4 regions of the Thauera sedimentorum genome follow, and region 2 is predicted to be linked to each of the others. Evidence: predicted binding sites of a transcription regulator. Region 2 holds the regulator's gene; each other region holds the start of a gene.
What was found. The regulator sigma-54, encoded in region 2, starts transcription at its own class of promoters, with help from an activator protein. The targets are predictions, from matches to a motif close to TGGCACGCTTNCTGCTNA.
Positions count from the first base shown of each region.

Region 1: IAI53_RS04905 (ammonium transporter) is a predicted target of sigma-54. The motif match lies at 2,699-2,716, and genes of this name have one in related genera.
Region 3: exaC (acetaldehyde dehydrogenase ExaC) is a predicted target of sigma-54. The motif match lies at 2,391-2,408, and genes of this name have one in related genera.
Region 4: glnK (P-II family nitrogen regulator) is a predicted target of sigma-54. The motif match lies at 2,402-2,419, and genes of this name have one in related genera.

Region 1 covers NZ_JACTAH010000001.1:1,080,788-1,085,886, reverse strand. The annotation lists gene IAI53_RS04920 (class I adenylate-forming enzyme family protein) at 1-349, opposite strand, end outside; gene IAI53_RS04915 (LysR family transcriptional regulator) at 580-1,479, opposite strand; gene IAI53_RS04910 (DODA-type extradiol aromatic ring-opening family dioxygenase) at 1,597-2,400, shown strand; gene IAI53_RS04905 (ammonium transporter) at 2,747-3,949, shown strand; gene IAI53_RS04900 (flavodoxin family protein) at 4,016-4,507, opposite strand; gene IAI53_RS04895 (PepSY domain-containing protein) at 4,708-5,013, shown strand.
Region 2 covers NZ_JACTAH010000002.1:808,926-814,024, reverse strand. The annotation lists gene recA (recombinase RecA) at 1-360, shown strand, start outside; gene recX (recombination regulator RecX) at 370-825, shown strand; gene lptB (LPS export ABC transporter ATP-binding protein) at 806-1,528, shown strand; gene IAI53_RS13535 (RNA polymerase factor sigma-54) at 1,546-3,003, shown strand; gene hpf (ribosome hibernation-promoting factor, HPF/YfiA family) at 3,024-3,347, shown strand; gene ptsN (PTS IIA-like nitrogen regulatory protein PtsN) at 3,481-3,966, shown strand; gene hprK (HPr(Ser) kinase/phosphatase) at 3,935-4,873, shown strand; gene IAI53_RS13515 (diguanylate cyclase) at 4,988-5,099, shown strand, end outside.
Region 3 covers NZ_JACTAH010000001.1:1,561,111-1,566,209, reverse strand. The annotation lists gene IAI53_RS07055 (TonB-dependent receptor) at 1-394, shown strand, start outside; gene IAI53_RS07050 (sigma-54-dependent Fis family transcriptional regulator) at 501-2,111, opposite strand; gene exaC (acetaldehyde dehydrogenase ExaC) at 2,461-3,981, shown strand; gene IAI53_RS07040 (DUF779 domain-containing protein) at 4,141-4,509, shown strand; gene IAI53_RS07035 (cytochrome b) at 4,662-5,099, opposite strand, start outside.
Region 4 covers NZ_JACTAH010000002.1:577,808-582,906, forward strand. The annotation lists gene IAI53_RS12510 (SDR family NAD(P)-dependent oxidoreductase) at 1-220, opposite strand, end outside; gene IAI53_RS12515 (YifB family Mg chelatase-like AAA ATPase) at 349-1,848, opposite strand; gene IAI53_RS12520 (accessory factor UbiK family protein) at 1,943-2,197, opposite strand; gene glnK (P-II family nitrogen regulator) at 2,503-2,841, shown strand; gene IAI53_RS12530 (ammonium transporter) at 2,855-4,204, shown strand; gene IAI53_RS12535 (TorF family putative porin) at 4,491-5,099, shown strand, end outside.

The DNA.
Region 1 (5,099 bases), on a different contig from region 2:
GCGCCAGCATGCCCGGCGCGCGCTCGGGGCACAGGAAGATCGCCGCAGCCTGCGCGTCCTCGACGATCCACGCCACTTCGCGCGGATGCAGCTTGGCATTCACCGGTACCGCCACCAGCCCGGCCCACCAGATGCCATAGAGCACTTCGAGGTATTCCGCACAGTTGCCCATGAACACCACCACCCGCTCGCCTTCGGCCAGGCCGTGGCGACGGGTCAGCGCGCCGGCGATGCGCGCCGCGCGGGAGGCGAATTCACGGTAGTCGCACAGGCATGTTTCGCCATGGAACAAGGCCGGGCGCTCGGGGGAAACACGCGCAGTACGGGCCAGGAACTCGGCAATGTTCATCGGACACACTCCGGGAAGCTGACGATGCAGGCACCCATCGCAGGTCTCCTCGATTGTTGTCTGCGAGGGCGACATTCTAAGAACGCCGGCGACGCGAGCACAGTCGCAGGGCTACCCTAGCGTAGGACTACGTAAGGGCTTCCCCGTACCGGCCACGCACCTGCATGCACGAGGACACCCCGCTCGCCGGCGAGACGATCCCGAGACTTGCCGGCGTGCGCTGAACCCGCTCAGTCCTGCCAGGGCGGCTGACGGAAGGCTTCGACCAGGTAGTCGATCATCAGGCGGACCTTGGGCGCGACGAACCTGCGCGTCGGATACAGCGCGTGGATGCCCAGCTCGATGGCGCGATACTGCGGCAGCACCTCCACCAGGGAGCCGTCGCGCAAGGCCTCGTGCACCAGGAAGCTGGGCTGCAGGATCAGCCCCTGCCCGGCGAGCGCGCCGGCCAGGCAGGTATCGCCGTTGTTGCTGCGCAGACAGGGCCGGGTGTGCACCCGCAGTTCGCCCTCGGGGCCGTCGAAACGCCACTCATCGCCCAGGGCCCAGTAGCTGTAGGCAAGCACGCGATGCCGCGCCAGTTCGGACGGATGGACCGGCGTGCCGGCCTCGCGCAGATAGGCCGGCGAGGCGCAGAGGATCACGCGGGTACGCGCGAGCTGGCGGCCGATCAGGCTGGAAGGCGGCAGGCTGGCGATGCGTATCGCCAGGTCATAGCCCTCTTCCACCAGGTCCACCACCCGGTCCGACAGGCTCACGTCCAGCGACACCCGCGGATGGCGCGCGATGAAGCCGCCCCACAGCGGGGCCAGGTGGCGGACACCGAAGGTGACCGGGGCGTTGATCTTCAGCACGCCCACCGCCTCACCCGCACGTGCGGTGATCTCGGCCTCGGCTTCATCCACGCCGGCCAGCAGTTCCCGGCAGCGGGCGTCGAAGATCTCGCCCTCGGCGGTCAGCGACAGCTTGCGCGTGGTCCGGTGCAGCAGGCGCACCCCGAGCCGCGCCTCCAGTTCGGCGACATGGCGGGACACCGCGGGCTTGGACAGGCCCAGCGCCTCGGCGGCGCCGACGAAACTGCCGGCGTCGACCACCGTGACGAAGCTGCGCATCTCGAGGAGCTTGTTCATTTGTATCGCTCAGCGAAACAGTGAATGAGATTTTTACGAGTTTATCTCTGACACCTCACTTCCTATAGTGTCCCTCACCGCCCGCAGCGGCACGACCGGACACAAGGAGCCCGCCCCATGAACCGCCTGCCCACCCTGTTCGTCTCGCACGGCGCCCCGACCTACGCACTCGAGCCCGGCCTGGCCGGCGCCCAGCTGGCGGCGGCGGCCGCCCGCCTGCCGCGCCCCGAGGCGGTGCTGGTGGTGTCGCCCCACTGGATGACGGCGCAGCCGCGCGTCGCCACGACCGCGCAGCCGCAGACCATTCACGACTTCGGCGGATTCGACCCCGCCTTATACGAACTCAGTTACCCCGCCCCCGGCCACCCGGAACTGGCCGAACGGGCCCTCGACCTGCTGCAGGCAGCGGGCTGGGCGGCACAGGCCGACCCACGGCACGGGCTGGACCACGGCGCCTGGGTGCCGCTGCGCCATCTCTATCCGCAGGCCGAGGTTCCGGTCTTCCAGGTCTCCCTGCCCGCCTCGCTCACCGCGGCGGAGGCGCGGGACTACGGAGCCGCGCTCGCACCGCTGGCCGATGAAGGCGTGCTGATCGTCGGCTCAGGGAGCCTCACCCACAACCTCTACGAATTCCGCATGGGCGAGGCGCAGGAGGCCGCCTATGCACGCGAGTTCCAGGACTGGGTGCGCGCCGCGGTCACCGCCGGCGATGGCGACCGCCTGGCCGCCACCCTCGACATCGCGCCGCATGCCCGGCGTGCCCACCCCACGGCGGAGCACTTCCTGCCCCTGCTGGTGGCCTGGGGAGCGGCCCGTCCCCCCCTGCCGGTCACCGTGCTGGCCGGCGGCATCGTGCATGGCGTGCTGTCGATGGAGTCCTACCTGTTCGGCACGGACCTGCAGGGCGCATCGGTCGGGTAGGAGCGGGCTTGCCTGCGATTGCGGCCTTTGCGAAACCGCCGCCGCATCGCGGCCAAGGCCGCTCCTACAGGCGAACAATCGACCGCGGCCACCGACAGCGCGGTAGGAGCGGGCTTGCCCGCGATTCACCGTCCCCACCCCACCCGCGCACGGTTCTGGACTGGAACGCATGCGCCGCGAACCATTGCGGGGCGCAGCGCACCACGTACGGGCATCGTTGCGGTGCATTGCACCTGCACGGTGCGTTGCCGCTCCCAGCATTTGTGCCAAACCATTGATTTGACGCCCATCCGCGCACTGGAACGGTGCTTGCTTTCTCCACCCGGTCTTTTGCTCAGGAGGTGTGATGGAAGCGTTCAAGTCCGGTAGCGACGTGTTGTTCATCCTGCTCGGCGCCATCATGGTGCTCGCCATGCATGCGGGTTTCGCCTTTCTCGAAGTGGGCACGGTGCGCAAGAAAAACCAGGTCAATGCGCTGGTGAAGATCCTGTGCGATTTCGCCATGTCGACCATCGCCTATTTCTTCATCGGTTACGGCGTGGCCTACGGGGTGAGTTTCCTCTCGGGCGCGGAATCGCTGATGGCGAAAAACGGCTACGAGCTGACCAAGTTCTTCTTCCTGCTCACCTTTGCCGCGGCCATTCCGGCGATCATCTCGGGCGGCATCGCCGAGCGCGCCAGGTTCAACCCGCAACTGGCCGCGACCTTCCTGATCGTCGGCCTGGTATACCCCTTCTTCGAGGGCATCGCCTGGAACGGCGGCCTGGGCATCCAGGCCTGGCTGGAGGCCACCTACGGCGTGCCCTTCCACGACTTCGCCGGCTCGGTGGTGGTGCATGCGATGGGCGGCTGGCTGGCGCTGCCCGCGGTGCTGCTGCTCGGACCGCGCCACGGGCGCTATTCCAAGAATGGCGCCATCGCCGCGCATCCGCCCTCCTCGATCCCCTTTCTCGCGCTGGGCGCCTGGATCCTCACCGTGGGCTGGTTCGGCTTCAACGTGATGAGCGCACAGACCCTGGAGAACATCTCCGGCCTGGTGGCGGTGAATTCGCTGATGGCCATGGTCGGCGGCACGCTGGCCGCGCTGGTGGTCGGCAAGAACGACCCGGGCTTCGTGCATAACGGCCCGCTCGCCGGTCTGGTGGCGGTATGCGCCGGCTCCGACCTGATGCACCCGGTCGGTGCGCTGGTGGTCGGTGCGGTGGCCGGCGTGCTCTTCGTGCAGCTGTTCACCCTTACCCAGAACCGCTGGAAGATCGACGACGTGCTCGGCGTGTGGCCCTTGCACGGCCTGTGCGGCGCCTGGGGCGGCATCGCCGCCGGCATCTTCGGCAGCACCGCGCTCGGCGGCCTGGGCGGCGTGGCCTTCATGCCGCAGCTGCTGATGACGCTGATGGGCATCGCCGTGGCGCTGATCGGCGGCTTCGTGGTGTACGGCACCATCCGCGCGATCAGCGGGCTGCGGCTGGACCAGGAACAGGAATACCAGGGCGCGGACCTGTCCATCCACCGCATCACCTCCACGCCGGAGCGCGATCCGAACTGGTAAGGCAGCCCCGTCAGGAAATTGCACGGACGGCGCACCCCGGCGGTGCGCCGTTCCGCGTTATGCGCGTCAGAACACGCCCATCGCCAGCCCGCTTGCCAGCGCCGCACCGAGTTCCTCGCAGCGCTCGCGGTCGGTGGCGCCGATCTGCTTGGGGCGCAGGATCTCTTCCGGCGTCTGCGCGCGGGTGCACACGATCAGCGGCGGCGCCACCTGCCGCAGCCGCCAGCCGGTGGCGATGCGTTCGATCTGGCGGGCGGCATTGCTGCCGTCACTGCCGGCACACACCAGCACGCCGTAGGGCCGGCCATTGATGCGGTCGAGCACCGGGTAATAGCTGCGGTCGAAGAAATCCTTGAGCTGTCCCGAGATGGCGGCGAGGTTCTCGGGGGTGGCGAAGAGGTAGCCGTCCGCGGCGAGCACGTCCTCTCCCCCTGCCTCGCCGGCATGCAGCAGGCGCACCGTCACCGCATCCTCGGCCTCGGCACCCTGCGCCGCGGCCTGCGCCATCTGCAGCGTGCCGCCGGTCATGCTGTGATAGACGATGAGCAGGGTTTTCATGTGCAGCGCCTTGCCGGTGGGCGATGCCCCACCATGCCGCGCCGCGCCGGTCGCGTCAATCCGCCGGGCCAGCGAACGCCCCTCGCCCGCGCGGTGAACGCTTCGTGAACATCCCCTTCAGTCCTCGTTCAGGCGGCGGCTCGCAGTATGGCCCTGCGGTTGCAGCGAATCCGCCAACCCGACTCAAAGGAGATGCCATCATGCGTGCCACTACCCTTATCGCCACCTTGCTCGTTTCGGGCGGCATCATCGCCGCTGGCGCCAGCGTGCTTCCTGCCTTCGCCCAGAGTTCGGCGGCAACGACCACGACCCAGGCCGGCTGGATGAGCCTGCAGGAGGTGCAGGTCAAACTCGAAGCGGGCGGCTATCGCGACTTCGAGAAGATCGAGCGCGAGAAGGACAAGTACGAGGTCAAGGCCACCGACATGCAGGGCCAGCGCGTGGAACTCGACGTCGATCCGATGACCGGCGAGATCCTCAAGACCGAGATCAAGCGCAGCAAGTGATCAGGACGCCGCCGGAGCCCGGCAACGCCAGGCCCCGGCACGCCTGATGCAAGGGAATGAACCGCTCTTTTTTTGATTCCGATGGA
Region 2 (5,099 bases):
CGCCGCACCGGCACCATCAAGCGCGGCGAAGAGGTGGTCGGCTCCGAGACCAAGGTCAAGGTGGTCAAGAACAAGGTCGCCCCGCCGTTCAAGGAAGCGCGCTTCGACATCCTCTACGGCGAGGGCGTCTCCCGCGAGGGCGAGATCATCGACCTCGGCGTGGACAACAAGATCGTCGACAAGTCGGGCGCCTGGTACGCCTACAACGGCGACAAGATCGGCCAGGGCAAGGACAATGTGCGCGAGTTCCTGCGCGCCAACCCGGCGCTGGCGCGCGAGATCGAGAACAAGGTGCGCGTCGCCCTGGGCCTGAAGGAGCTGCCCGCGCTGGGTGGCGAACCGGCTGCTGCCGCGGCCTGATCTGCGATCATGGCGGAAGCGGGCCTGCGCGAGCGCGCACTGCGCTACCTGGCCCAGCGCGAGTACTCGCGCGCCGAGCTGGCACGCAAGCTCGCCGGCCACGGCAGCGCGCCGGAGATCGACGCGGTGCTCGACCGCCTGACGGAGCTGGAACTGCTCTCCGATGCACGCTTCGCCGCGGCCTGGGTGCGCAGCAAGGCAGGGCGTTTCGGCGCCGCGCGGCTGCGCCACGATCTGGCCAGCCGCGGCGTGGCCGCCGAGTTGATCGAGGCGGCGCTGGAGGGCGAGGCTGGGGACGAGGAGCTCGACCGCGCGCGTCGCGTGTGGCGGGCGAAGTTCGGCCAGGCGCCGGCCGATGCGCGCGAATGGGCGCGCCAGGCGCGCTTCCTGCAAGGTCGCGGCTTTGCCGCCGCGGTAATCCGCAAGCTGTTGAAAGAGACCCCGGATGAGTCTGCTGAAGGTTGAAGGACTGCAGAAACGCTACAAGGCACGCACCGTCGTGCACGACGTCGGCTTCACGGTCGACGGCGGCGAGGTCGTCGGCCTGCTGGGGCCCAACGGCGCGGGCAAGACCACCTGTTTCTACATGATCGTCGGCCTGGTACGCGCCGATGGCGGCGAGATCACCCTCGACGACGCCCGCCTGACCCACCTGCCGATCCACGAGCGAGCGCGCCGCGGCTTGTCCTACCTGCCGCAGGAGATGAGCGTGTTCCGCAAGCTCACCGTGGAGGAGAACATCCGCGCGGTGCTGGAACTGCAGAAGCTCGACCGCGACGCCATCGACCAGCGCCTGGAAACCCTGCTCGACGAACTGAACATTGCCCACCTGCGCGACAGCATGGCGGTGTCGCTTTCCGGCGGCGAACGCCGGCGCTGCGAGATCGCCCGCGCACTGGCCACCGACCCGCGGCTGATCCTGCTCGACGAGCCCTTCGCCGGCGTGGACCCGATTGCGGTGCTCGACATCCAGAAGATCATCCGCTTCCTCAAGCAGCGCGGCATCGGCGTGCTGATCACCGATCACAACGTGCGCGAGACGCTGGGCATCTGCGACCGCGCCTACATCATCAGCGAAGGCCGGGTGCTCGCCAGCGGCCAGCCCGACCAGATCGTGCGCGACGAGCGCGTGCGCCAGGTCTATCTCGGCGAACACTTCCGCCTCTGAGCGCCAGCGACACCAGCATGAAACCGACCCTCCAGCTCAAGCTCTCGCAGCACCTCACGCTCACCCCGCAACTGCAGCAGTCGATCAAGCTGCTGCAGCTGTCCACCATCGAGCTGAACCAGGAGATCGAGCGCTTCCTGCTGGAGAACCCCATGCTCGAGCGCGAGGACGGCGACGGCAGCGAGTTCGGCGCCGCGCAGCCGATCGGCAGCGCGCCGGCCAGCAGCACCGCCGAAGCGCCGGCTGCGGCCGAGGGCGGCGAAGGCGGGCGCGAGGAGGCGCCCGAGCACGATGCCGCGAGCTATGACGAGGCCGGTGAATGGCTGAGCGCCGCGGGCAGCGGCAGCACCCGCCGCGACGATGACGACGACGTCGATTTCCAGGAGTTCCAGGCCGCCGAAACCTCGCTGCGCGACCACCTCGACCAGCAGGTCGCGCTCTCCCCGCTGACCGACCGCGACCGCGCCCTGGTGCGCTTCATCATCGAGGCGCTCGACGACGACGGCTATCTGCACCAGTCGCTGGAAGAACTGCTGCCGCTGCTGCCGGAGGAGCTCGACCTCGATCTGGACGACCTGAGCATCGCGCTGCGCCATGTGCAGAACCTGGAGCCTGCCGGCATCGGCGCGCGCACCCCGCAGGAATGCCTGAGCCTGCAGCTGCGCGCCACGCCCGCGGACACCACGCGCGACCTGGCGCTGCGCATCGTCGACCACCACCTGGAACTGCTCGCCGAGCGCAATTTCGTCAAGCTCAAGCGCCTGCTGTCCTGCGACGACGACGCGCTGCGCGCGGCCCATGCGCTGATCTGCAGTCTGGACCCGCACCCGGGCTCGCGCTACGCCGCGCAGGAAACCCGCTACGTGATCCCCGACGTGGTGGTGCGCAAGCTGCGCGGCCACTGGACCGTGAGCCTCAACCCCGAGGCCATGCCCAAGCTGCGCATCAACGCGCTGTACGCGCAGATCCTGCAGCAGAACCGCGGCAACGGCGGCGGCCTGACCGGGCAGCTGCAGGAGGCGCGCTGGCTGATCAAGAACGTGCAGCAGCGCTTCGACACCATCCTGCGCGTCTCCCAGGCCATCGTTGACCAGCAGCGACAGTTCTTCGATCATGGGGAGGTGGCGATGCGCCCGCTCACGCTGCGCGAGATCGCGGACCAGTTGGAACTGCACGAATCCACCGTGTCGCGGGTCACCACCCAGAAATTCATGGCCACGCCCAGGGGGGTGTTCGAGCTCAAGTATTTTTTCGGCAGTCACGTCGCCACCGATACCGGTGGGGCGGCATCCTCCACTGCGATTCGCGCGCTGATTCGCCAGCTGGTGGATGCCGAAGACAGAAAGAAGCCCCTGTCCGACGCCAAGATTGCCGATCTGTTGGGCCAGCAGGGTATCGTCGTCGCGCGGCGCACCATCGCCAAATACCGCGAATCGCTCAATATCCCGCCGGTCAGTATGCGCAAGACGATCTGATCTGAAAAAGAGGAGTCATCATGAATCTCACCATCACCGGGCATCATGTCGAAGTCACCCCGGCCATCCGCGACTACGTGAGCTCGAAGCTGGACCGCGTCATTCGCCACTTCGACAACGTCACCAGCGTCGGAGTGATCCTGTCGGTGGAAAAGCTCGACCAGAAGGCGGAAGTCACCCTGCACACGCGCGGCAAGGACATCTTCGTCGAAGCCCACGATGGCGACATGTATGCCGCGATCGACGCGATGACCGACAAGCTCGACCGCCAGGTCCAGAAGCACAAGCAGAAGGTCCAGGAGCACAATCACGAAGCGCTGAAGCACCAGAACAGCGAGCTGTGATCCCTTCACTACTTCTTTCGGCCTAGGGTGTGGGTATAATTCGCGCGTTTTCCGAACCGCGTCGCCAACCGACACCCGACCGCCCCCGCCCGCGCGGCACCCTGCGGTCCTGTGCCGCGCGGGGCTTGACCCAATGAGCCTGATCGCCCAACTCCTCCCCCTGTCCAACGTGGTCATCGACCTCGACGCGAGCAGCAAGAAGCGCGTGTTCGAGCAAGCCGGGCTGCTGTTCGAGAACCATCAGGGCATCGCGCGCAGCGTGGTGTTCGACAGTCTGTTCTCCCGCGAACGCCTCGGTTCGACCGGGCTGGGGCAGGGCATCGCCATTCCTCACGGCCGCATCAAGGGCCTGCAGGAAGCGGCCGGCGCCTTCTTCCGGCTCGCCACCCCGGTACAGTTCGACGCCCCCGACGGCCGCCCGGTGAACCTGCTGTTCATCCTGCTGGTCCCGGAGCAAGCCAACGAGACCCATCTGCAACTGCTCTCCGAACTGGCCCAGATGTTCAGCGACCGCGCCTTCCGCGAGGAACTGCAGAACGCACCCGACCCGGCCACCATCCATGCCCTGTTCGCCAGCTGGGGACCCCATGCGACAGACGAGCGTCGCGCGGCTGTATGAGTCGCTGCGCCAACGCCTCGCGCTGACCCACGTCTGCGGCGCGCTGGACACCGCGATCGCCGTTTCCGAAGAGCGCATCTGGCCCGCCGACCTGGTCGGCCACCTCAACCTCATCCACCCGCAGCGCCTGCAGATCCTGGGGGCCGCGGAGCTCGCCTGGGCGCGCCGCCAGTCGCGCGAGAAGATCGCCCATCACCTCAACGAGATCCTCGCCGCCCGCCCGCCCGCGATCGTGGTGGCCGACGGCTGCGAGATTCCCGGCCTGCTCCACGGGCTGTGCGAGAACATCGGCGTGGCGCTGTTCACCACGCCGCAGCCCTCGGCCGGCGTGGTCGACCAGCTCCGCCAGTACCTGTCGCGCCAGCTGGCGGAGAAGGTCTCCCTGCACGGCGTGTTCATGGACGTGCTCGGCCTGGGCGTGTTCATCACCGGCAACTCGGGGGCCGGCAAGTCTGAGCTTGCGCTGGAGCTGATCTCGCGCGGCCACGGCCTGGTGGCCGACGACATCGTCGAGTTCTCGCACATCGCTCCCACCGTGCTGGAAGGGCGCTGCCCCGAACTGCTGCAGGACTTCATCGAGGTGCGCGGGCTGGGCATCCTCAACATCCGCACCATCTTCGGCGAGACCGCCTGCCGGCGGAAGATGCGCCTGCGCCTGGTCTGCCACCTGGAACGCCGCCAGCCCGGCCAGGACGACCCTTCGCGCCTGCCCCTGCACCAGGAGGTGCAGGACGTGCTGGGCGTGCAGGTGCCGCGGGTCATCCTGCCGGTGGCCGCCGGGCGCAACCTCGCGGTGCTGCTCGAGGCCGCGGTGCGTTCCACCATCCTGCAGTTGCGCGGCATCGACTCCACCCAGGAGTTCATCGACCGGCAAAGCCGCGCCCTGGCATGCGATCTGCCCGACTGAGCGGCTCGCTCCCGGACGGCCCGATGGCCGGCCAGGCTGCTTCGCTGCGCTGCACGATTGTGTACGCGGCCGTCATGCCACATAATTGCCGATTGCCGCAAACACAGTCGCGCGATGACCGCCCTGCCGCCCCACCCGTTCGACGACCGCCTGTACGCCCTGCGCACCCGTTGGGAGCAGTACGTTGCCGACGGCCAGCTCGAGCAGTTCATCGAGTTCGCCGTGG
Region 3 (5,099 bases), on a different contig from region 2:
CCCGCGTCATCAGTTCAAGCTGCGCGGCGAATGGCAGGCGCTGCCGCATTGGACCATCGGCGCCAACATCGTGGCCTTCTCCAGCCAGTATTCGCACGGCAACGAGAACAACGACCACCAGGGCGCCGGCGGCAAGGTGAGCGGCTACACGGTTGTGAACCTGGATACGCGCTACAGCTTCGGCAAGACCGGCTGGCAGCTGTTCGCCCGGGTCAACAACCTGTTCGACAGGAAGTACCACACCGTTGGCATGCTGGGCGAGACCTTCTTCGAAGCCGACGGCACCTTCATGGGCGGCGACGACGAGTTCTCCGCGCTGGTCGCTCCGGGCGCGCCCCGTGCGGCGTGGATCGGCGTGCGCTACGAGTTCGGCAAGGCGGGCGGGCGGTTCTGAGCGTTCTCCGGAAGCCCCGGACTTTCCGCCCCGCGCCCTCTGCCGAGGGCGTTTTCGCGCCGACGCCCTGTGCGGCACGACCGGCAGGGCGCGGCGCCGGGCGAGGTCAGCCCTTGCCCGGTGCGTCCTCGTCGAACAGCTCGGGGGGGATGTCCTCGGGGCACAGCTGGTTGGCCTCGTCGCCCATCAGCGCGAGGATCAGGCGCAACTGGTTGCGCAGCTCGCGCAGGTTGCCCGGCCAGGCGTGCTGGCGCAGGCGGGCGAGGGCGTCGGGGCAGACGTAGATGTTGCGCTCGGTGCTGGATTCGCGCACGAACAGGCGCACCAGCGCGTCGAAGTCGCTGCGCGCGCGCAGTGGCGGGATCGTGACCGTGCTGCCGCGGTGGGCGTCGAAGTCGGCGCGGGCGAACGCTTGCCGCGCCTCCAGATCGTGCACCGGCGTGGTGGTGGTGGCCACCAGGCGCGCGCCGTCGGTGTCGGCGCTACGCCGGACCAGCATGGCCTGCAGGGCGACGGGCAGGGCGCCGATCTCCTTCAGCAGCAAGGTGCCGCCCGCGGCCTGGGCGATGGCGGCCGTCGCCTCCCGCCTGCCTGCCTCGCCGGTGGCCAGCGTGGGGCAGTCGAGGGTGACCAGCGGCACATCGGCGCCGTCGTGATCGTGGTGAACGGCGCGCGCGAGATGGGTCTTGCCGCTCCCGGTTTCGCCTTCGATGAGCAGCGGCGTGCGCTCGCGGGCGGTGCCTGCGACATGGTCGAGCACAGCTGCCAGCCGGGCGTCGCCCAGGCGCATCGCGTCGAGCTGCGACAGTCGCGCGCTGTCCTTGACGATGGGGCGGCTCGCCATGCGCGGGCGGCGCTGGGCCAGGGTGGCGCGCGAAACATAGGTGTGGCCGCGCAGGCTGCGCAGCGGAAACGGGGTGTTCTGCTGCAGCGCCGCCCAGCCCACCAGCCCCGGCCACGGCGTGGCGAAGCAGTCGTCACTGAAGGCCACCGGATGGGCGGGGTCCAGTGCCAGCAGGCTGCGCGCGGCGCGGTTGCTGGCGATCAGGCAGCCGTCCTCGTCGAACACCATCAGCGCCTCTAGCGGGCTGCCGAGCAGCTCCGCGCGGTGATGGAAACGCAGGATCATGAAGCCGTCGTCCAGGCTCTGGATCAGCTGGTGCTCGATGAGTTCGGCGGTGGTGCGCAGCAGGGCGTCCGCATGCGAGATGTCGGCGCGCGCGTCGGTGGACACGTCGAGGATGCCCAGCACGCCACCGCCCGGGGCGAGGATGGGGGTGGCCACGCAGTTCAGGAAGTGGTTGCGCCGCAGGAAGTGCTCCTCGCCGAGCACGGCCACCGTGCGGCCCGCTTGCAGCGCGGTGCCGATGGCGTTGGTGCCCTTCTCGGCCTCGCTCCAGCATGCGCCGGGGCCGAGCGCCACGCGCGCGGCACGGTCGAGGAAGGCGGTGTCGCCCACTGCGGACAGGATCATGCCTTCCTGGTCCGCGAGCAGCACGGTCGAGGCCGGGCTGCCGATCTGGCGGTAGAGGTTCTCCAGAACCGGACGGGAAAAGGTCAGCAGGCGGGCGTTCGCCTCCAGTCGTTCATCCAGCGCCACGCGCGCCAGGGTGGCGTCGGGCAGGGGCTGGTCGGCGGTGAGGCCGTACGCCTTGCTGCGTTCCCAGGAGGCGAGCAGCTCGCGCCCGGGGGGGTCACGGGGTAGTGCGGGGTTCATGACGAAACCGATGCATGAATCATGCCGAGGAGATCCCCGCCCGCCGGTTCCGTTGCGGGCTGCAAACGCCCGCCCGGCGCGGTGTTGCGGCCCCCTTGCGCTGCGCCTGCCGGGCCCTTGTCGTGATACGGAGCAGCGGCCGTCGGGGCAGGTGTGCAAAAACGTGACACCCCGGTTCCCGTGCGAGGCCGGCCGGCCGAGCGGCAGTGGCCGCCATGGGTGCGCAAATCATTGATGAGGAAGGATTGGTGCTTCATGGGGCGAAGCCGCTGGCGGTGCTGGCACGGCATATGCAGAAGAGGCTGCGACGCGTTTGACGTCATGATAAACCGGAACAGGAGGAGATCTCATGCTGTACGAATTGCCCGGCACTGCAGGCGCCAAGGTTCAATACAAGACCCGCTACGACAACTTCATCAACGGCAAGTTCGTCGCGCCGGTGAAAGGTCAGTATTTCGACGTAGTCACTCCGATCACCGGCAAGCCGTACACCCAGGCCGCGCGCTCGACCGAGGAAGACGTCGAGCTGGCGCTGGACGCCGCGCACGCCGCCGCCGACGGCTGGGCCAAGACGCCCGCCGCCGAGCGTGCCAACATCCTGCTCAAGATCGCCGACCGCATCGAACAGAACCTGGAGATGCTGGCCTACGCCGAGACCGTGGATAACGGCAAGGCGATCCGCGAAACCCTGAACGCCGACATCCCGCTGTCGGTGGACCACTTCCGCTACTTCGCCGGTTGCCTGCGCTCGCAGGAAGGCAGCCTGTCGGAGATCGACCACAACACCATCGCCTATCACTTCCATGAGCCGCTGGGCGTAGTCGGCCAGATCATCCCGTGGAACTTCCCCATCCTGATGGCCGCGTGGAAGCTGGCGCCGGCGCTGGGTGCGGGCAACTGCGTGGTGCTCAAGCCGGCCGAATCCACCCCGGTGAGCATCCTGGTGCTGGTCGAGCTGATCGCCGACCTGCTGCCCCCGGGCGTGCTCAACGTGGTCAACGGCTACGGCCGCGAGGCCGGCATGCCGCTGGCGACCAGCAAGCGCATCGCCAAGATCGCCTTCACCGGCTCCACCGCCACCGGCCGGGTGATCGCCCAGGCCGCAGCCAACAACCTGATTCCGGCTACCCTGGAACTCGGCGGCAAGTCGCCCAACGTGTTCTTCGAGGACATCGCCAACGCCGACGACGAGTTCTTCGACAAGGCCATCGAAGGCCTGGTGCTGTTCGCCTTCAACCAGGGCGAGGTGTGCACCTGCCCGTCGCGCGCGCTGATCCAGGAGTCGGTGTACGAGAAGTTCATGGAGCGTGCGCTGCCCCGCGTCGCGGCGATCAAGCGCGGCAGCCCGCTGGACACCGACAGCATGATGGGCGCGCAGGCCTCGCAGATGCAGATGGACAAGATCCAGACCTATCTCGCGCTGGGCAAGGAAGAGGGCGCCCAGGTGCTGATCGGTGGCGAGCGCGCGAAGATGGCCGGTGAACTGGCCGAGGGCTACTACATCGAGCCGACCCTGTTCAAGGGTCACAACAAGATGCGCATCTTCCAGGAGGAGATCTTCGGCCCGGTGCTGGCGGTGACCACCTTCAAGGACGAGGCCGAAGCGCTGGCCATTGCCAACGACACCCTGTACGGCCTGGGCGCCGGGGTGTGGACCCGCGACGGCAGTCGCGCCTACCGCATGGGCCGCGCCATCCAGGCCGGCCGGGTGTGGACCAACTGCTATCACGCCTACCCGGCGCACGCCGCCTTCGGTGGCTACAAGGAGTCGGGCATCGGCCGCGAGACGCACAAGGTCATGCTCGACCACTACCAGCAGACCAAGAACCTGCTGGTCAGCTACAGCCCGAACGCGCTCGGCTTCTTCTGAGCCGGTGACGGCAGTCCGCAGCGGACCACGGCGGCCGCTGCGGGCCACGGTTGTTCTCCCTCTCCCTCCTCGTGGGAGATTTCACGGGCGGCCTGATGGGGCCGCCCATTTTTTTTGGTTTGCGCGGCTCCGCGCCGCGCAAAGCGCAGGAGAGTTCCCATGGTCGAACGTGTCCTTGCCACGCCGGCAGCGCTGGCCCTGATCGAGCGGCTGGTCGCCAAGCACGGGCCGGTGCTGTTCATCCAGTCGGGCGGCTGCTGCGACGGCAGTGCGCCCAATTGCTTCGCGCGCGGCGAGTTCGCCGTGGCGCCGACCGACGTGTTGCTCGGCGAAATCGGCGGCAGTCCGGTCTATGTTGGGGGTTCGCACTACGACTACGTCAAGCACACCCAGCTGATCATCGATGCGCGCCCCGGCGTCGGCGACAACTTCTCGTTGGAGGGGCCGGAAGGCATGGCCTTCCATGCCAGTTCACGGCTGTTCACCGATGACGAATGGGCGGCTCTGGAAGCCGCCGGCCTCGTCTGAGGCCGGTTCGAAGGGCTGCGCAGCATGATCAGCTGCGCGATGGCGCGGAAGATGCGCGCTCCCTCTCGCCGGGGTTCCGGAAAAGACGAGGGATCACGCACCTGCTCCGGAATGGAGCAGGTGTGCCGAAACGATACAGCTGCGATGGACGCTCAGTCCGGGCGATGTCCCGGGAGCATGCGATGGAGCACCGTCCTGCCCTGCAAGGCGTGCAGCACGACCGCCGCGATGTGCGCGGCGATCAGCGCGGCAAGACTCCAGGCAAGCACGGCGTGCGCGCCGTTGAAGAATGCGTTGATGGCCTCGTCGGGCCAGCCTGCCTTGGGTATGGACAGGCCGAAGGCGCGCATCGGGTACTTGGTGAAACTGCTCGACAGGTAACCCGCCAGCGGGGTGAGCACCAGCAGCAGGCAGAGCAGGCGGTGGCCGGCGTCGGCCAGGCGGCGTTGGGTGCCATCCAGCCGCGCATCCTCCGGCGGCGGGTGCAAACGGCGCCAGGCGATGCGGGCGGCCACCAGCAGCAGGGCGAGGATGCCGAAGGACTTGTGCCAGGCGATGGCGGAGCTGCGTCCGGCACCCTTGGGCAGGTC
Region 4 (5,099 bases), 230 kb from region 2:
GCTCGAACAGCCTGGCGACCGCGCCTTCGTCGGTGGCATCGCACTCGTAGGCCCGTGCCGCGTGGTTGATGCCGGAGCATTCGGCGGCCAGCGCGTCGAGGCGGCCGGCATGGCGGCGCGCCATCGCCACATGCATCGAGGCCTTGCCGAAGCGCTGCGCCAGCGCACAGCCCAGACCCGGCCCTGCGCCGACGATGACTGCCACCTGTTTCCGTTCCATGAGCGCCTCCGTTTGTCGATCTCCGGTCTGCGGGCCTGCCGCCTTCATCTTCCCGGCTCCGCACTGAAAGCGTAGTCCACCGTGCCGGCGCCGCCATCGGCCCGCGCAGCAGATTCGCTCACACGTTTTCAGGCTTCGTCGAAGCCCCGGCGATACTGGACGGCCTCGGCCATGTGGGCGGCGTCGATGCGGGTCGCGCCGGCCAGGTCCGCCACGGTGCGGGCCACCCGCAGGATGCGGTGGTAGGCCCGCGCCGACAGCCGCAGGCGCGCGATGGCCTGGCGCAGCAAGGCCGCGGCCGCATCGTCGGGACGGCAGTGCGCTTCGACCTGGGCCTCGTCGAGCAGGCTGTTGGGCACGCCCTGGCGCTTGTGCTGCAGCGCCTGGGCGCGGGCCACGCGCTCGCGCACCGCGGCGCTCGCCTCGCCGGCCGGGCGTGCCATCAGCACGTCCTGGTCGAGCACCGGCACCTCCACGCGCAGGTCGATGCGGTCGAGCAAGGGGCCGGAGAGGCGCGCCCGGTAGCGCGCCACCTGGTCCGGCGTGCAGGTGCAGCGCCGCACCGGGTGTCCGGCATAGCCGCAGGGGCAGGGGTTCATCGTCGCCACCAGCTGGAAGTGCGCCGGAAACACCACCCGCCGGCGGGCGCGCGAGACGGTGACGATGCCGGTCTCCAGCGGCTCGCGCAGCGCTTCCAGCGCGCGGCGGTCGAACTCCGGCAGTTCGTCGAGGAAGAGCACGCCGTTGTGAGCCAGCGAGATCTCGCCGGGACGCGGGTTGCTGCCGCCGCCGACCAGAGCGGCGACCGAGGCGGAATGGTGAGGGCTGCGCATCGGCCGCTGGCGCCAGGTGGCCGGATCGAAGCCGCGGTCCAGCGACTGCAGCGCGGCGCAGGCCAGCGCCTGGTGCTCGTCGAGCTCCGGCAGCAGACCGGGCAGGCGGCGGGCGAGCATGGACTTGCCGGTGCCGGGCGGGCCGTACATCAGCAGCGAATGCTGACCGGCAGCGGCCACCTCGAGCGCGCGGCGCGCCTCGTGCTGCCCCTTGACCTCGGCAAGATCCGGTCCGGCGACCTGCGCCAGCGGCGGCAGCTCGGCATGATGGGGCGACAGCGCCTGGTGGCCGTTGAGATGGGCGCAGACTTCGAGCAGGCTGGCGGCGGGCAGCACCGTGGTGTGGCGGGCCAGCGCGGCCTCGGCGGCGTTGGCGGCCGGCACCACCAGCGCCCGTCCGGCTTCGCCTGCCCGCAGGGCGGCGGCCAGCGCGCCGCGCACCGGGCGCAACTCGCCGCTGAGCGACAGCTCGCCGACGAACTCGTGATGTGCGAGCGCCGCGCCATCGACCTGGCGCGAGGCGGCGAGGATGCCGAGGGCGATCGGCAGGTCGAAGCGCCCGCCCTCCTTGGGCAGGTCGGCCGGGGCGAGATTGACGGTGATGCGCCGCTGCGGGTACTCGAACTGCGAGGTGGCGACCGCGGCCCGGACCCGCTCGCGCGCTTCGCGCACCTCCGCATCGGGCAGGCCGACCAGCGAGAAACCCGGCAGGCCGTTGGCCAGATGCGCCTCGACGGTCACCGCGGGCGCGCTCATGCCGTCCAGGGCGCGCGCGTGTACCAAGGCTAGCGACATGCCGGACTCCGTATCGACGAAGTCCGGGAGTCTAACCCAAAGGCATCAAAAAATGACTATGACATTCAGCGCGCAAAGCGCCGTGGCGCGGGGTTCAGCCCTGCTTGTCGCGCCCTTCGAGGCCGGCCTCGAGTTCCGCGACCCGCGCTTCCAGCTCGGCCAGGCGGCGACGGGTCTGGGCAAGCACCTCGCGCTGCACGTCGAATTCCTCGCGGGTGACCAGGTCGAGCTTGCCGAAGGCGCTGCCGAGCAGGGCACGCACGTTCTTCTCGATGTCTCGCGCAGGACTCGCGGCGGCGATCTCGGAGAGCTTGGCGCCGATTTCGTCGAGGATGCGGGGAGTGCTCATGGCCGTATTCGCTGGCAGATGGAGAATGGGGCGGAAGTTTAGCACGCGCGCCCGGCGGCACCGGGAGCGGCGCTCACAGCTTGTAACAGGTTCCGCACCGTTGTGGTGCATCTGCACCCGATTGGGCTGGCAATTGCCTCGCTGCAATGCAGCAAACATCTGCTGGATCACCTAAGTCTCTGTTTTACTGCTTCTTTGATCTTCTGGCACGGAATCCGCTACGGGGCCTTCGTCGTGACTCGAAACCGGGAGACCCCCATGTGCAAGAACGTCACCCTGCCGGCGGCAGGCAACAGGAGAAGCTCATGAAATTCATCACTGCGATCATCAAGCCCTTCAAGCTCGACGAGGTGCGCGAGGCGCTCTCGGCCATCGGCGTGCAGGGCATCACCGTCACCGAGGTCAAGGGCTTCGGCCGCCAGAAAGGCCACACCGAGCTCTACCGCGGCGCCGAGTACGTCGTCGACTTCCTGCCCAAGGTCAAGATCGAAGCCGCCATCCGCGCCGACATCCTCGACCAGGCCATCGAAGCCATCGAGAAGGCCGCATCCACCGGAAAGATAGGCGACGGAAAGATCTTCGTCTTCGACCTCGAGCAAGCCATCCGCATCCGCACCGGCGAAACCGGTACCGACGCGCTGTAAGGGAGCACAGTCCATGAAAAAGATCCTGACCCCCCTGCTGGCCCTGGCCGGCGCAGGCCTGGCCGGCCCGGCCCTGGCCGAAGAGGCCAACGTGCTGAACCACGTGTTCGAGCTGCAGTACGCCATGGACACCTTCTACTTCCTGGTGTGCGGCGCGCTGGTGATGTGGATGGCGGCCGGCTTCGCGATGCTGGAAGCCGGTCTGGTGCGCTCCAAGAACACCGTGGAGATCCTCACCAAGAACGTGGCGCTGTTCGCCGTGTCCTGCATCATGTACCTGGTGTGCGGCTACGCCATCATGTACGGCGGCGACATCTTCCTGTCGGGCATCGCCGGCGGCGACTCGCTGGTCGATGAGGCCTTCGCCTCCTTCGCCGAGCGCGAAGGCGACTTCGGCGGCGATTCGGTGTATTCCGGCGCCTCGGACTTCTTCTTCCAGGTGGTGTTCGTCGCCACCGCCATGTCCATCGTCTCCGGCGCGGTGGCCGAGCGCATGAAGCTGTGGGCCTTCCTGCTGTTCGCGGTGGTCATGACCGGCTTCATCTACCCGATGGAAGGCAGCTGGACCTGGAACGGCGACGACGTGTTCGGCATGTACAACCTGGGCGACCTGGGCTTCTCCGACTTCGCCGGCTCCGGCATCGTGCATATGGCCGGTGCGGCTGCTGCGCTGGCCGGTGTGCTGCTGCTCGGCGCCCGTAAGGGCAAGTACGGCCCCAACGGCGAGGTGCGTGCCATCCCCGGCGCCAACCTGCCGCTGGCCACCCTGGGCACCTTCATCCTGTGGATGGGCTGGTTCGGCTTCAACGGCGGCTCGGTGCTGAAGCTGGGCGACATCGCCAGCGCCAACTCGGTGGCCATGGTGTTCCTCAACACCAACACCGCCGCAGCCGGTGGCGCGATCGCCGCGCTGATCGTCTCCAAGCTGATGTTCGGCAAGGCCGACTTGACCATGCTACTCAACGGCGCGCTGGCCGGCCTGGTGGCGATCACCGCCGAGCCCTCCACCCCGACCCCGCTGCTCGCCACCCTGTTCGGTGCCGCCGGCGGCGTGCTGGTGGTGCTGTCCATCACTTTCCTCGACAAGCTGAAGATCGACGATCCGGTCGGCGCCATCTCGGTGCACGGTACCTGCGGCCTGCTCGGCCTGCTGCTGGTCCCGGTGACCAACGGCGACGTCAGCTTCAGCGGCCAGCTGATCGGCGCGGCAACCATCTTCGTGTGGGTGTTCGGCTGCAGCCTGGTGGTCTGGGGCGTGCTCAAGGCCATCATGGGCATCCGCGTGACCGAGGAAGAAGAGTATGAAGGCACCGACCTGACCGAGTGCGGCCAGGAAGCCTATCCGGAGTTCGTCACCAAGTAAGACCGACGGCGGATCTCCGACCCGCGCAGGGGGTGCTTCGGCACCCCCTGTTTCGTTCTGCCGGCGTGCATGCGCAGCCCTTTTGGTGCCGCCCCCAGGGTGCATCGCACCAAGCGGGTGCATCGCAACCGGCGCCTGCGGATTCGCCGGCTTGCAGCATGCCTCCAACGGCGCGTGAAACTCCTTCATCTACTTGTAACGTAAGCGTTTTTCGCCTTCCAGGAGAAGCTGGCACGGCGCATGCATATGTTGCGGTGCCAAAACCGCTTTTCCCAAGGAGAAAACCATGCAGAAACGTATCATCGCCTCCGCCCTGGCCGCTGCCCTGCTCGGCTCCGGTGCCGCCTTCGCCGAAGACAGCCCGTTCTCCGCGAACGTGAGCATCGTCTCCGACTACGCCTACCGCGGCATCAGCCAGACCGACCAGCGTCCGGCGCTGCAGGGCGGCTTCGACTACGCCCACGACAGCGGCTTCTACGTCGGCGTCTGGGGCTCCAACGTGTCCTGGCTGAGCGACGCCGAGAAGGGCACCGGGGTCAGTTCCAGCAGCAGCCTCGAGATCGACGTGTATGCCGGCTACGCGGCCGAGCTGGGCCCGATCGGCCTCGACGTCGGCCTGCTGCAGTACTACTACCCGGGCGACTTCGACTCCACCTGGAAGGCCGCCACCGGTATCGACAACCCCAACACCCTGGAAGGCTACGTGGGCGTGTCCTGGGAATTCCTGTCGTTCAAGTACTCGCACTCTTTCACCGACCTATTCGGCATTCCGGACTCCAAGGACAGCGGCTACTACGACCTGGCGGCCTCGTATGAAGTCATGGACGGCCTGACCCTGGACGCCCACTACGGCTACTCGGACATCCGCAACGCCGACAACTACGAAGACTGGAAG